DNA from 2 places in the Paenibacillus sp. BR1-192 genome. Region 2 is predicted to be linked to the other one. Evidence: predicted binding sites of a transcription regulator. Region 2 holds the regulator's gene; the other holds the start of a gene.
The links. The regulator CtsR, encoded in region 2, represses protease genes until heat stress. The targets are predictions, from matches to a motif close to ATGGTCAATAAAGGTCAAACA.

Region 1 (7,083 bases), 880 kb from region 2:
CTGAAGACACTGCTGCCCAATGTCCTTGCGTTTGATACGGACAATATTAAGCAGAAGATGATTCAGGAGGAAGGCTGGATTGCCACGGTTTGGTCCGGAGACGCGGCGTTCATCGCGGCGGAGAATCCGGATGTAGCGTATGTGGTGCCTGAAGAAGGAGCGACCATATTCTCGGACAACTACGCGATTCCAAAAGGCGCGAAGAATAAGGAGCTGGCCGAGAAATTCATCAACTTCATGATGGAGCCTGAAGTCAGCGCCAAAAACTATGAATTTATCGGATACAGCAATCCGAACACGAAAGCGATGGAATTCCATAGCGAGGAATACCGCGCCAATACGATGATCAACCTGACGGAAGAGGAGCTGGGCCGTACCGAGTGGCTCGATAATGTCGGTGACTCGCTCTCCGTCTATGATCGTTTATGGACCGAACTGAAGAGCGGCCGTTAGTATAAGCTTCAGTTCTTCATCTTTTTGTAATAAAGGAAGCCTGTCCCCTAAAGGGGATGGGCTCTTTTTTTTGCAGAGCAGAATGAGACATTAGTCCCAAAGTGGGAAGAATTGGCCGATTTTCAGGAATTCCACCACAACTTCAGGATCCTTTTCGTTGTTATATATAAGGAGGTTGTATACGGTTTAGGCCCGTTTTTTATAAATGGGGTATCCCAGAAAGGAAGAAGCAGCTTGAGTGATCTGACGAGCATGGGGTTTATTGCTTTGATTGTTGCAGGCATCGCTGCTGTTTTTTTTCTGAATTTTTTCAGGAAAAGCGCGCTGCATCTGCTGCTGACGAGCATTCACAGTGCACTCGTTGGCATCGGTTTGATTCTTCTTGCTTACGTTGTCCAAGGCAGTGAACTACTGCTGCTTGCCGGTTCAAGTGCTCTCTTGTTCGGTGTGTTTCTTAGCGCAGCGGCGTTCGTCCGGAAAGAATCATGAGAATGTATAGGTCCTATGGCATGGAGTCAAAATTGTCATTCACTTTGTTACCAATACATTGAAAGCTTTCCTTATAATGATTAAGGGTAATAGATTAACAACTAACGGAAACTTAATTTAACAAAGGTGGAATTCTGATATGAATCCTAAATTTCGTGTATGTGCATCATTAATTGCAACTAGTGTCCTGCTTGGTAGTCTTGGTTTGAGCGGACAGGTCATCGATGCAAGCGCCGCTAAGGCACCCGTTTCCGCCAGCCAAAAAACGTCGAAAAATGAAGTTGTACTGAAATGGAACGGCAAAACCTTGTCACAAAAAGGTCTAGTGCTGCATGGGGTAACTTATGTGCCAGCGACAGCTTTGCGGGATGGTCTGGGGATGCCTCTTAAATATGATTCCAAAAAACGCACGTATACACTGGGTAACGGCTATAACAAGCTGAGCGCCGCCGTGTATGCTGCAAGCGAAATCGGCATTCTGGTGAACGGTTCGTATGCCGGCGAGCCTGGCGGACAGATCATCAATGGACGTCTGTATCTGCCGTTCAAAACGATCAGCGAATACATGGGCGTTCAGGGACAATGGAATCCTTCCTTGAAAACACTGAGCATGACACAGAAGAAGCTGAATGACATTACCATTAAATCGGTTGCGCTCAAGAAGAATATTCAGGGCGTAGACGCTGTTGTGAACTATCCTGTAATCAGCGGACTCGATAATGCGGAGGTCCAAGCCGAAATCAACAAAGTGTTGAAAGAAAATGCGTCCGGCGTAATCACCGGCGCGGAAGGAAACGCCGAGGAATTCCCGCCGTCGGAATCCAGTTTCCCTTACGAATTCAGCGGTGACTTCGTGGTCCATTACAACCAGAACGACATCCTGAGCATTACGGCGTATGATTATTCGTACACCGGCGGTGCCCATGGCATGACCTTCCGTAAAAGCTTCACGTTCTCCTTGAAGGACGGCAAGCAAATGAAGCTGGGCGATTTCATCAACATGCAGGGCAAGAACAAGCAGAAGCTGAACAACCTTGTGCTGAGCAAGATGAAGAAAGAGGGAGGTTACCTCGGCGGTTTTGAGGGAGTGCCTGCCGATGCCGACTTCTATGTGAAGGATAACGCGGCGGTGCTGTACTTCCAGCTTTATGAATACACCGCCTATGCCTATGGATTTCCTGAGTTTGAGCTGAAGCTGAAAGAGTGGAAGTAAGAGTATATCATAGGCGGTTTGTGTAAACTGTAATCACTAAATTTCATACTATAGCTTGTTTAGATACATGATGCTGTCCTGATGTAACACTGTGCTGAAACCCGTTGCGATAAATCCCCTGATCAATTGAGCGTGGAGCATATACTCCTGCGCCCTATGATCAAGGGGATTTTTTGTGTATCTCACCATAGGCGTACCCTTTTTCCCCTCCCCTCAAGTTAAGACAGGCCTTTTAGGAGGGGGATGGCCTTACCGTCTTTATGTTTTATTGAAAAAATCGTACCGAAGTGAGAGTATCCTTGGAGGAGCAACGCGTTCGCCTTTGGAATCGGGAAACCTCCTTATTTAATCATTCATGTTTCCCGATTTCAACAGCGACCGAAGGGGATACTCTCACTATTTAGTATTCGAAGTTTTCGATGAATCCAGAGGATAAGAAAAGGCAGGCACCGGATAACGGCGCCTGCCCTTTACTTCATTTCTTTTATAAACCTTGCGGCGGTGTGTTTTCCAGTACTTGATCGATCAGGCCATACTCTTTGGCTTCGTCAGCCGTCATGAAGTAGTCGCGATCCGTGTCCTTCTCGATGCGCTCCAGCGGTTGGCCGGTGCGTTCGGACAGGATGCGGTTCAGCTTGTCGCGCATTTTGAGAATGCGGCGGGCACGGATTTCAATATCCGTGGCTTGACCTTGTGCGCCGCCGAGCGGCTGGTGAATCATGATCTCGCTGTTAGGGAGACCGTAGCGTTTGCCTTTGGCGCCTGCGTTAAGCAGGAATGCGCCCATGGAAGCAGCCATGCCGACACAGATCGTCGAGACGTCCGGCTTGATGAACTGCATCGTATCGAATATCGCCATACCTGCGGTAATGGAACCGCCAGGGCTGTTGATGTAAAGATGAATATCCTTCTCGGGATCCTCAGCCGACAAGAACAGCATTTGGGCAATGATGGAATTGGCGACCACGTCATTTACGTCGGAGCCGAGGAAGATAATGCGGTCTTTCAGCAATCTGGAATAGATGTCGTACGCCCGCTCACCGCGGTTGCTTTGTTCAACGACCATAGGTATAAAACTCACGTGGAAAACCTCCTCTTAAGTACCTCATATAAATACTGTTACCGTATTACCCACATGATAAACAATTTAAATCAAAAAGTCAAAGAAAGTCAAACTATTGAGTAAAAAAAAGAGCCGTTATGGGCACTATAGGGTAATCAGTATAGAGAATAAATGTTATAATGGCGCGCCCGCGAGGAATCGAACCTCGATCTCAGGCTCCGGAGGCCTACGTCATATCCATTGGACCACGGGCGCACAAAAATCAGCAACGAAGTTGATTATACCGCATCTATTTCAAAAATACAATAGCGGACAAAACTTTGTTCCTATTATATAGACGAGCCGGTAGTTGGCCATAATGTATAAGAATGCCTGGGGTAGAGAAATATACTTTCGGACACTTGCAACCGGCATGATTATTGGTTAGAATAAGGGTGGGACTTAAAAAGTTTAACTGGGACATTTTACGACCAGGTAGGAGAGCCGAGACGAAGTTTGCAGGAGTGGAATGCATGCGTAACCTATTAGAAATACAAGAGCAACTTCTGCCGGATCTGATGGACACTCTTAAACGAAGGTATACCATCCTTCATCAGATCAAGTTGTCCGGAATTGTTGGCCGAAGAACACTGGCTTCATCGTTATCGATGACCGAGCGTGTTCTCAGAGCAGAGACTGATCTTCTGAAAGCGCAAGGGCTGATCGAGATTGAAACGCTCGGCATGCGGATCAGCGGCTCAGGGATATGCTTGCTGGAGGAGTTGGAACCGGTCATGAATGAGTTGTTCGGACTGGTTGAACTGGAAGAGAAGATTCGTCAGGCTTACGGGCTTCGTAAAGTGGTCATTATTCCCGGTGACAGCGAGTCATCTCCGGAAGTCAAACGTGAGCTTGGCCGGGCCGGAGCAAGAACGCTGCTTAACTTTGTCCAGGATGGAGATACGATTGCCGTAACAGGCGGCTCCACGCTCGCCGAAGTGGCAGAGCAGATGTCCTCTTTGCCTGGCGGCGAACCGTTGACAAGCACTTGGTTTGTGCCGGCGCGTGGCGGCCTCGGGGAGAGCATGGAGATTCAAGCGAACACCATCGCTTCCAAAATGGCTAAGCGCGTTGGGGCTGAGTACCGATTGCTTCATGTTCCGGATCTGCTCAGCGAGGATGCTTATCAATCGTTGGTTCAGGATCAGCACATCCAGGAGATCGTGGATGTGATCAGGCGCAGCCGCGTCATTATTCACGGCATCGGGGATGCCATGGAGATGGCCAGACGGCGGAAGCTGGATGAAGGCTCTATCCGGAACTTACAGGCAGATGGCGCGATCGCGGAATCCTTCGGCTATTATTTCAGTGAAGATGGCGAAGTTGTCCACAAAATGCTTACCCTTGGACTCCGGCTTGAGGATATTATGCGGACGGAGACCATCATCGGCATTGCTGGAGGGCAAGGCAAGGGCAAAGCGATTCACGCGGTGCTGAAATTCGGACACGAGGACATTCTCGTTACGGATGAAGCCGCAGCATTGGAAGTCGAGAAGGAAATTGACGCCGGCATCTGAGTCCGCGGGCGTACAACAGATTTTTCATTTTTTGTTGTCTTGATTGGCTTAACGGCCAATCTTGAATATATAAATTTTACAAATATGGAGGGAACTACTCATGGTTAAAGTAGGTATTAACGGTTTTGGACGTATTGGACGTAACGTATTCCGCGCTGCGCTGAACAACAGCGAAGTTGAAATCGTGGCAATCAACGATTTGACGGACGTAAAAACGCTGGCACACCTTTTGAAATATGACACCACTCACGGCAGACTGAATGCAACTGTTGAAGCTAAAGAAGGCGCACTCGTTGTAAACGGCCGCGAAGTGAAAGTATTCGCTGAGCGTAACCCTGAAGCATTGCCTTGGGCTGAGTACGGCGTTGAAATCGTTGTAGAATCCACTGGTATTTTCACAGCGAAAGACAAAGCTTCCGCTCACTTGAAAGGCGGCGCTAAGAAAGTTATCATCTCCGCTCCAGCTACTGACGAAGATATCACCATCGTTATGGGCGTTAACGAAGACAAATACGATGCAGCTAACCATACTGTAATCTCCAACGCTTCTTGTACAACAAACTGCTTGGCTCCTTTTGCTAAAGTTCTTGACGAGAAGTTCGGTATCGTTAAAGGCATGATGACTACGGTTCACTCCTACACGAATGACCAGCAAGTGCTTGATCTTCCGCACAAAGACCTGCGTCGTGCTCGTGCAGCTGCCGAAAACATCATTCCATCCACAACAGGTGCTGCTAAAGCGGTTAGCCTCGTTCTGCCACAATTGAAAGGCAAATTGAACGGTATGGCAATGCGTGTACCTACGAAGAACGTTTCCGTAACGGACCTCGTAGTTGAGCTGTCCCAAAACGTAACCCTTGAAGATGTAAACGGAGCTCTGAAAGCAGCTGCTGAAGGCCCGCTGAAAGGCATCTTGAACTACTCCGAAGAGCCGCTTGTATCCAGCGACTACAATGGCGATCCAGCTTCTTCCACTATCGATTCGCTCTCCACTATGGTAGTTGGCGACAACATGGTGAAAGTTGTTTCTTGGTATGACAACGAGTGGGGCTACTCCAACCGTGTCGTTGACCTCGCTGCTTACATCGCAAGCAAAGGTCTGTAATTGATCTAGCCATTCAATCGAAGAGGAGTTCCGTTCACGGGTCTCCTCTTTGGTTCATGGTTTTTCCTTGTTTTCATGCCAGAGCACTGGGAAGAATAGATAAGAATCCGGGCGCTGGTTAGACGATAGAGAGAGATACGAGAGCAACTGCATGCTGTCGGTGAGGAGAATAGTTTTCTTAGGAGGAACGTGGAGATGAACAAGAAAAGTGTACGTGATGTAGAAGTAAGCGGCAAACGGGTGTTTGTCCGCGTCGATTTCAATGTACCGCTCGAAGATGGTAAAATTACAGACGACACTCGTATTCGCGAGACTTTGCCGACGATTAAGTATCTGGTGGAGCAAGGAGCGAAAGTCATCCTGGCCAGCCACATGGGTCGTCCCAAAGGAGAGGTCGTAGAATCTTTGCGCCTGACTCCGGCGAGTCAGCGTCTGTCGGAACTGCTCGGCAAACCGGTAGCCAAAGCGGATGAAGCGGTAGGAGAAGCCGTTAAAGCTCAAGTCGAGAAGCTGCAAAACGGCGATGTGCTCGTACTTGAAAATGTTCGTTTTTACCCTGGTGAAGAGAAGAATGATCCGGAACTTGCGAAGCAATTCGCTGAGCTGGCCGATCTGTTCGTGAACGACGCGTTTGGTGCTGCTCACCGCGCGCACGCTTCGACAGAGGGGATTGCTCATCATCTTCCGGCCGTATCGGGATTGTTGATGGAGAAAGAGCTGTCCGTTCTCGGCAAAGCCCTTTCGAATCCGGACCGTCCTTTTACCGCCATCATCGGTGGATCGAAGGTTAAGGACAAAATCGACGTGATCGACAACCTGCTTACGCTTGCTGACAATGTCATCATCGGCGGTGGACTTGCTTACACGTTCTTCAAAGCTCAAGGCCATGAAATCGGTCAATCTCTGCTTGATAAAGAGAAGCTTGATGTGGCACTCGGTTTCATCGAAAAAGCCAAAGAGCTGGGCAAAAACTTCTACCTGCCGGAAGATATCGTCGTTACGGACGAATTCAGCGCAGACGCCAATACCAAGGTCGTTGATATCGACGGCATCCCAGCCGATTGGGAAGGCGTTGACATCGGTCCTAAGACTCGTGCCAAGTATGCAGAAGTGATCAAGAACTCCAAACTTGTCGTGTGGAACGGTCCTATGGGTGTATTCGAAATCGCTCCGTTCAGCAACGGTACTCGTGAAGTGGCACAGG
Region 2 (7,083 bases):
TGCCTATGCCAGCGGTGTGATTCATGGGATCTCGGAGGGATATGAGCCGGGCCGGACGGTTGATTTTGCCGCAGCGGCGGCGATGCTTGCCCATACCGTAACGGGAGATACGCCGACGGCAAACGAACGCGAAGTGCTTCAGGCGATGAGTCATCATATGTCTGACGTGGAGAGGTAGGAGGAAGCATGTCGATCACGCGGAAGAACGGTCCATTATACTTGCAAATCAAGAAGATCATTAAAGATCGGATTCTGCATGGGGTATATCCACTTGGTTCCCATATTCCTTCCGAGCCGCAGCTGGAACAGGAATTTAACGTCAGCAAAATGACGGTTCGCAATGCGATCCAGGAATTGTACCAGGAAGGGTATGTAGAGAAGCGGAGCGGTGTGGGAACGATCGTGACCCGGAACACGTCCTTTTCCAAGCTGTCCAAGGGGAAGCTGTTTACCGAGATTTTGGTTGAAGAGGGCCACCAGATCCGGAAGCGCCATCTGAAGACGGAATGGGTGCACAATGAACCGGATAGCGAATTGTTCCTGAAATTCGGTGAGCGGTGCCTGCTGATCGAGCGGCTGTATTTGCTGGACGGGAGCCCGTTTATCTACTACACCCATTACGTATCGTCCCTAGTGGACATGGGGGAGGAGTTCGATTCAAGCGAACTGCCGTCCTTGTATGAACGTATCGAGGAGAGTCAAATCACGCTGGAGAATTTCCGGGACCGTTTCCTGGCGACCGTGGCTAATGAGGAGATTGCCTCACTGCTGGGCGTAAGTGCCGGGACCCCGTTACTGAAGCGGTTGAGATCCTCCTACGACCAGACGGGCAGCATCATTGAATACAGCATCGGGTATTACAATACGGAGTTACAGCATTATTTGATCAGTTATGATGCTTAAGATACAGAAAACGACAGGAAGAAGTGGCCAAGAGACCGGTTTTAATCCGGAACGTTGGCTGCTTCTTTTTTTATTCCTTCGGTTGAATTGTTCTTCGGAAAAGGGCTATAAGCGATCGAAGAAGTGGGTACAATAAGAATACAGGCATAGCGCGAACATTTGAGAAGTACCCTCTTGGCAAAATGAAAAAATGTGCTATAATGAGATCAAAGTCAAAGAAAGTCAAAGTCAACGAGAGGGTTCGCTGATTTTGATTATGGTTAATCAACGTATAAGCAAGGCTCTGTGCGGACGTGTAAGATCACTATCCGTCTTAACGTTTCAAACAGTGGAGGATGAACAGACCATGCGTAATATCTCTGATATTATCGAACAATACCTGAAGAGCATTTTGCAGGAAAGTCCGGAAGGAACCGTCGAAATTCAAAGGAACGATTTGGCGGAGCAATTTTCTTGCGTTCCTTCCCAGATCAATTACGTGATCAGCACTCGGTTCACGCTGGAGAAGGGCTTTCTTGTCGAGAGCAAGCGCGGCGGGGGCGGATACATACGCATTCAGCGTATCGAGCTTCCCCAGCATATTGCACTCCAGCAGCACCTTCATCATACCATCGGCAGCATGATTGACCAGACGGTAGCGGAAGGCTTGATCTACCAGCTGGAGGAATCCCGGTTTTTGACGAAGCGGGAGGCCAGCCTGATGCGGGCTGCCGTTTCAAGGGAATGCCTGAATGTGAAGCTTCCTTATCGGGATGAGCTGCGCGCAAGGATTATGAAGGCGATGCTGATTTCTTTATTAGGTAAGTGAGTCTGTGTAAGGAGGCATCGGAGTATGTTATGCCAAGAATGCGGTAAACGGCCGGCGACACTTCATTTCACCAAAATTGTGAACGGGGAGAAAACGGAGTTTCACTTTTGTGAAACTTGTGCCCGCGAAAAAGGGGAATTGATCCCCGGTACGTCGAATGGTTTTTCTATACACAGTTTGCTGTCAGGCCTGCTGGATCTGGATCCTTCAGGCAAGGGCCAGACCCCCGGTGCGAAAACGGCCCAGACGCTGCAATGCGAGGAATGCGGCATGACGTATTCCCAGTTCAGCAAGCTTGGCCGGTTCGGCTGCAGCTCGTGTTATAAATATTTCTCGGATCGATTGGATCCGTTGTTCAAGCGAGTCCATGGGGGAACTTCCCATGTGGGCAAAGTGCCGAAGCGTACCGGCGGCCGGATTCAGATCAAACGCCGGATCGATGAGCTTAAGAAGGAGCTTCAAATGAGGATCCTGCAGGAGGAATTTGAAGCGGCTGCCGAGATCCGGGACCAAATCCGCGAGCTGGAGCGTAACATTGCTCAGGGATAAGATCGTTACATTTTGCACTTTAGTAGGAGGAATGCGTGATGTCTAATCTCCGGTTTACCGATTCGGCGCTGAGCGAGTGGATGCGCGGGAACGGTCAGGATTCCGACATTGTCATCAGCACCCGCGTGAGGGTGGCGCGCAACCTGCAGCATCTTCCTTTCCCGCTGCTCGCAACGGATCAGCAGTCGGGAGAAGTGCTAGAGCGCCTGACCCATGTGTTAAAGGATAAGGAGGATTTGCAGGATTTCGGGCATTTGCATGTAATTAAATTAAGTGAGATTGATGAGCTGGATAAGAAGGTTCTCGTCGAGAAGCATCTGATCAGTCCCAATCTGGCTAATGAATCCCGGAACGGTGCCGTCATCCTTACCGAAGATGAATCCGTCAGCATTATGATCAATGAAGAGGATCACCTGCGCATACAGTGTCTGTATCCCGGATTTCAGGTTCGGGAGGCATGGAGCCGCGCGACGGCGCTGGATGATATTTTCGAATCCGAGATCGATTATGCTTTTGATGACAAAAGGGGTTACCTAACGAGCTGTCCGACCAATGTCGGCACCGGCCTTCGCGCTTCGGTCATGATGCATCTGCCCGCGCTCGTCATGACGCAGCAGATCAATCGGATACTCTCGGCCGTATCGCAGGTAGGCTTGACCGTTAGAGGAATTTACGGCGAGGGCAGCGAAGCTTTAGGCAACCTGTTTCAAATCTCGAATCAGATTACGCTCGGGCAAACCGAGTCGGAGATCATCGAGAATCTTCACAGCGTGGCCCTGCAGATCATCGAGCACGAGAAGAATGCCAGGGCGCGGCTCCTCAGTGAATCCAAGCTCCGTATCACGGACCGGGTCATGCGTTCATACGGCATCCTGTCCTATGCAGCGGTTATGGATTCCAAGGAAGCGGCTCAGCGCTTGTCCGATGTTCGGCTAGGCGTGGATCTCGGCCTGCTGGAAGGGCCGGAAATTCCGGTCATGAACGAGCTGAATGTGAAGACGCAGCCGGGATTTCTCCAGAAGACCTATGGAGAGGGCATGAATCCTTCCGAACGCGATATGTACAGGGCTAAGCTCATTCGCGAGACATTGGGCAACCGTTAAGAAGTCGTTAGTTATTATTTCTCGGTTTACAGTTGGATGACGGTATAAACGTCTTAGCCGGCGATACACCGAAATCCGCGAGGTTCAATATATTAATTGAAACGTGGAGGTGCAATACTATGATGTTTGGCAGATTTACGGAACGCGCACAAAAGGTGCTTGCATTGGCTCAGGAAGAAGCGGTACGACTGGGTCACAACAATATCGGCACAGAACATATCCTGCTTGGACTTATTCGTGAGGGAGACGGCATTGCAGCCAAAGCGCTGATCGGACTTGGACTTGGTCTTGAGAAAATCCAGGACGAAGTGGAGACATTAATCGGACGCGGACAGGAGCAGCCAACCAACATTGCTTACACGCCTAGAGCGAAAAAAGTGATTGAGCTCTCCATGGACGAAGCCCGTAAGCTTGGCCATACGTATGTGGGAACCGAGCATATTCTGCTGGGGTTGATTCGCGAGGGCGAAGGGGTTGCGGCACGCGTGCTGAACAACCTGGGCATCAGCCTGAACAAAGCCCGTCAACAGGTGCTGCAGCTGCTGGGCAGCAGCGAAGCGGTATCTAGCCATCATGGTACGCCGCAGAACGTGAGCACGCCTACATTGGACAGTCTCGCTCGGGATCTGACCGCCATTGCCAAGGAAGGCAATCTGGATCCGGTCATTGGCCGCAGCAAAGAAATCGAGCGCGTGATTCAGGTGCTTAGCCGCCGGACCAAGAACAACCCGGTACTGATCGGTGAACCGGGAGTCGGTAAGACGGCGATCGCGGAAGGCTTGGCACAGCGCATCATTAACAATGAAATTCCGGAGACGCTGCGCGACAAACGCGTGATGACGCTGGATATGGGCTCAGTCGTAGCAGGTACGAAATACCGCGGGGAGTTTGAGGACCGCCTGAAAAAAATCATGGATGAGATTCGTCAAGCCGGCAACATCATTCTGTTCATCGATGAGCTGCATACCTTGATCGGCGCAGGCGGAGCAGAAGGAGCCATCGACGCTTCCAACATCCTTAAGCCTTCATTGGCGCGCGGAGAGCTTCAGTGCATCGGGGCTACCACGCTGGACGAATACCGCAAATACATTGAAAAAGACGCTGCACTTGAGCGCCGCTTCCAACCGATCACGGTGGATCAACCGTCGCCGGAGGAAGCCATTCAGATCCTGTACGGTCTGCGTGACCGTTACGAAGCGCATCACCGCGTGAAAATTACCGACGAAGCGATTGAACAGGCCGTGAAATTGTCCGACCGCTACATTACGGACCGTTTCCTGCCGGATAAAGCGATTGACCTGATTGACGAGGCCGGTTCGAAAGTTCGTCTTCATACGTATACCATACCGCCAAATCTGAAAGATCAGGAAGCGCATCTGGAGGACATCCGCAAGGAGAAAGACGCAGCCGTCCAAAGCCAGGAATTCGAGAAAGCGGCAGCGCTGCGCGATACGGAGCAGAAGCTTCGCGAGGAGCTCGAAGTCACGAAGAACCAATGGAAAGAAAAACAAGGACGTACCGATTCCGAGGTAACGCCGGAGGACATCGCCGACGTTGTCGCCAACTGGACCGGTATTCCCGTCAATAAACTGAAGGAAGAAGAGACCGAGCGTCTTCTGAATCTGGAAGAAATCCTTCACAGCCGCGTAATCGGCCAAGAGGAAGCCGTCAAAGCCGTAAGCCGTGCGGTTCGCCGGGCACGCGCAGGACTGAAGGATCCGAAGCGCCCAATGGGCTCCTTCATCTTCCTGGGTCCTACCGGGGTAGGTAAAACCGAGCTGGCACGAGCTCTTGCCGAGGCCATGTTCGGAGATGAGAATGCGGTCGTGCGAATCGACATGTCCGAGTACATGGAGAAGCATTCCACGTCGCGTCTCGTCGGAGCGCCTCCGGGATATGTCGGCTACGAGGAAGGCGGTCAGCTGACCGAGAAAGTGCGCCGCAAGCCGTATTCCGTTGTCCTCCTCGATGAAATCGAGAAGGCGCACCCTGAAGTATTCAATATCCTGCTTCAAGTGCTGGAAGACGGACGCCTGACCGATTCGAAGGGCCGCGTGGTGGATTTCCGGAATACCCTGATCATCCTGACTTCCAACGTCGGAGCGGAAGCGATCAAGAAGAACTCCACGCTTGGATTTACCGCCGTGACGGATGCAGGCCGCGATTATAACAACATGAAAGGCAAAGTGATGGATGAGCTCAAGAAGAGCTTCCGTCCGGAGTTCTTGAACCGGATCGACGAGATCATCGTGTTCCACTCTCTGGAAGAGAAACACATTGCCGAAATCGTGACGCTGATGTCCGACGAGCTGCGTAAACGCCTGAAAGAATTCGAGGTGCATTTCGAACTCACGGACAAGGCGAAGGCCTTCATAGCGAAGGAAGGATACGATCCGGCCTTCGGTGCCCGTCCGCTGCGCCGGGCTATCCAGAAGCACATCGAGGATCGCCTTTCCGAGGAGCTGCTGAAAGGCAATGTGGCCAAGGGCGACTCGCTTGTCATCGATGAAGCGAACGGCGAACTGGTTGTGAACAAGAGTGAAGGTGTAACGGCCGCATCGGCCGAAACAGAATAAAATGTACGCACCCCGCCGGAGTTAATCCGGCGGGGTTTTTTGTTGTTAATATTAGGGAAGATGAAGGTTTTGTATGGGGCAGAAACTTGGATACTTAGAAGTTATGAGGATAAATGGCGAATAAGAAAAAAGACCCCTTAGTATCAACCGAGCGGAGAGGACGGAATCGTTCTGAAGAAGCGATAGCGGTCGCCTTTAAAACCGGGAAACCACTTTTGATATCAATTCCAGTTTCCTGGGTTTAACAGCGATCGTAAGAACGATCCGGCAGCGAAGCGTACACGGTTTTCAGTTTAAATTCTCCAGCAATTAAAGCCTTGTTTCCCACTCGTTGCTTCAAATTTGAAACAAATCCATTTCATCCCGCGTAAAGTTTCCAATTAACCTTTACGTTGAATTATAAGAAATGGTAAACTTTGAGTAATGCCTGATTTTGCAGGGTTTTACGGAATCCGACAAATGATGCGCGACATAAAGGAGACTCACATGGCAAAAACTAAGACGAAATTTTTCTGTACCGAATGCGGCTATGAAGCGCCCAAATGGTTCGGAAAATGTCCGGGCTGCCAATCATGGAATTCCATGGTAGAGGAGACCGAGACGGTAATCAAGACCCAGGGGATGAATTCCCCTCTTTTTCATAGTAAAGAAAAACCCCTTTCCATCATAAATATAGAAAGCGGTAAAGAACCCAGAATCCAGACGGGCATTGCGGAATTGAACCGGGTGCTCGGGGGCGGGCTGGTCCCGGGCTCGCTCGTGCTAGTCGGCGGCGATCCCGGCATCGGGAAATCCACGCTCCTGCTTCAAGCCTCCAACCGACTGGCCCAGAACGGCATTCGCGTTCTGTACATTTCCGGTGAGGAATCCGTGCGCCAGACCAAACTGCGCGCTGACCGGCTCGGGGCGCTGTCCCCGGAGCTTTTTGTCCTCTGCGAAACCAATCTGGAATCGATCGAGGAAGCCATTGAGAACGTACAGCCTGGCTTCGTTGTCATCGACTCCATTCAGACGGTGTACTTGCCTGAGGTAACCAGCGCGCCGGGCAGCGTATCCCAGGTTCGGGAATGCACGGCCCGCTTTATGCGGCTGGCGAAGGTGAAAGGCATCGCGACCGTCCTTGTCGGACATGTGACAAAAGAAG

Region 1: the regulator CtsR is predicted to act here: its motif matches at 3,312-3,332, upstream of clpP (ATP-dependent Clp endopeptidase proteolytic subunit ClpP).

Annotation. Positions count from the first base shown of each region.
Region 1 is NZ_CP120718.1:132,505-139,587, forward strand. Features, by position in the region: gene P0X86_RS00675 (ABC transporter substrate-binding protein) at 1-453, shown strand, start outside; gene P0X86_RS00680 (hypothetical protein) at 688-942, shown strand; gene P0X86_RS00685 (PdaC/SigV domain-containing protein) at 1,082-2,155, shown strand; gene clpP (ATP-dependent Clp endopeptidase proteolytic subunit ClpP) at 2,640-3,236, opposite strand; tRNA gene P0X86_RS00695 (tRNA-Arg) at 3,399-3,473, opposite strand; gene P0X86_RS00700 (sugar-binding transcriptional regulator) at 3,731-4,774, shown strand; gene gap (type I glyceraldehyde-3-phosphate dehydrogenase) at 4,875-5,879, shown strand; gene P0X86_RS00710 (phosphoglycerate kinase) at 6,075-7,083, shown strand, end outside.
Region 2 is NZ_CP120718.1:6,461,264-6,468,346, reverse strand. Features, by position in the region: gene P0X86_RS29860 (sugar kinase) at 1-178, shown strand, start outside; gene P0X86_RS29855 (GntR family transcriptional regulator) at 187-903, shown strand; gene P0X86_RS29850 (CtsR family transcriptional regulator) at 1,250-1,711, shown strand; gene mcsA (protein-arginine kinase activator protein McsA) at 1,736-2,260, shown strand; gene mcsB (protein-arginine kinase McsB) at 2,299-3,363, shown strand; gene clpC (ATP-dependent protease ATP-binding subunit ClpC) at 3,483-5,939, shown strand; gene radA (DNA repair protein RadA) at 6,426-7,083, shown strand, end outside.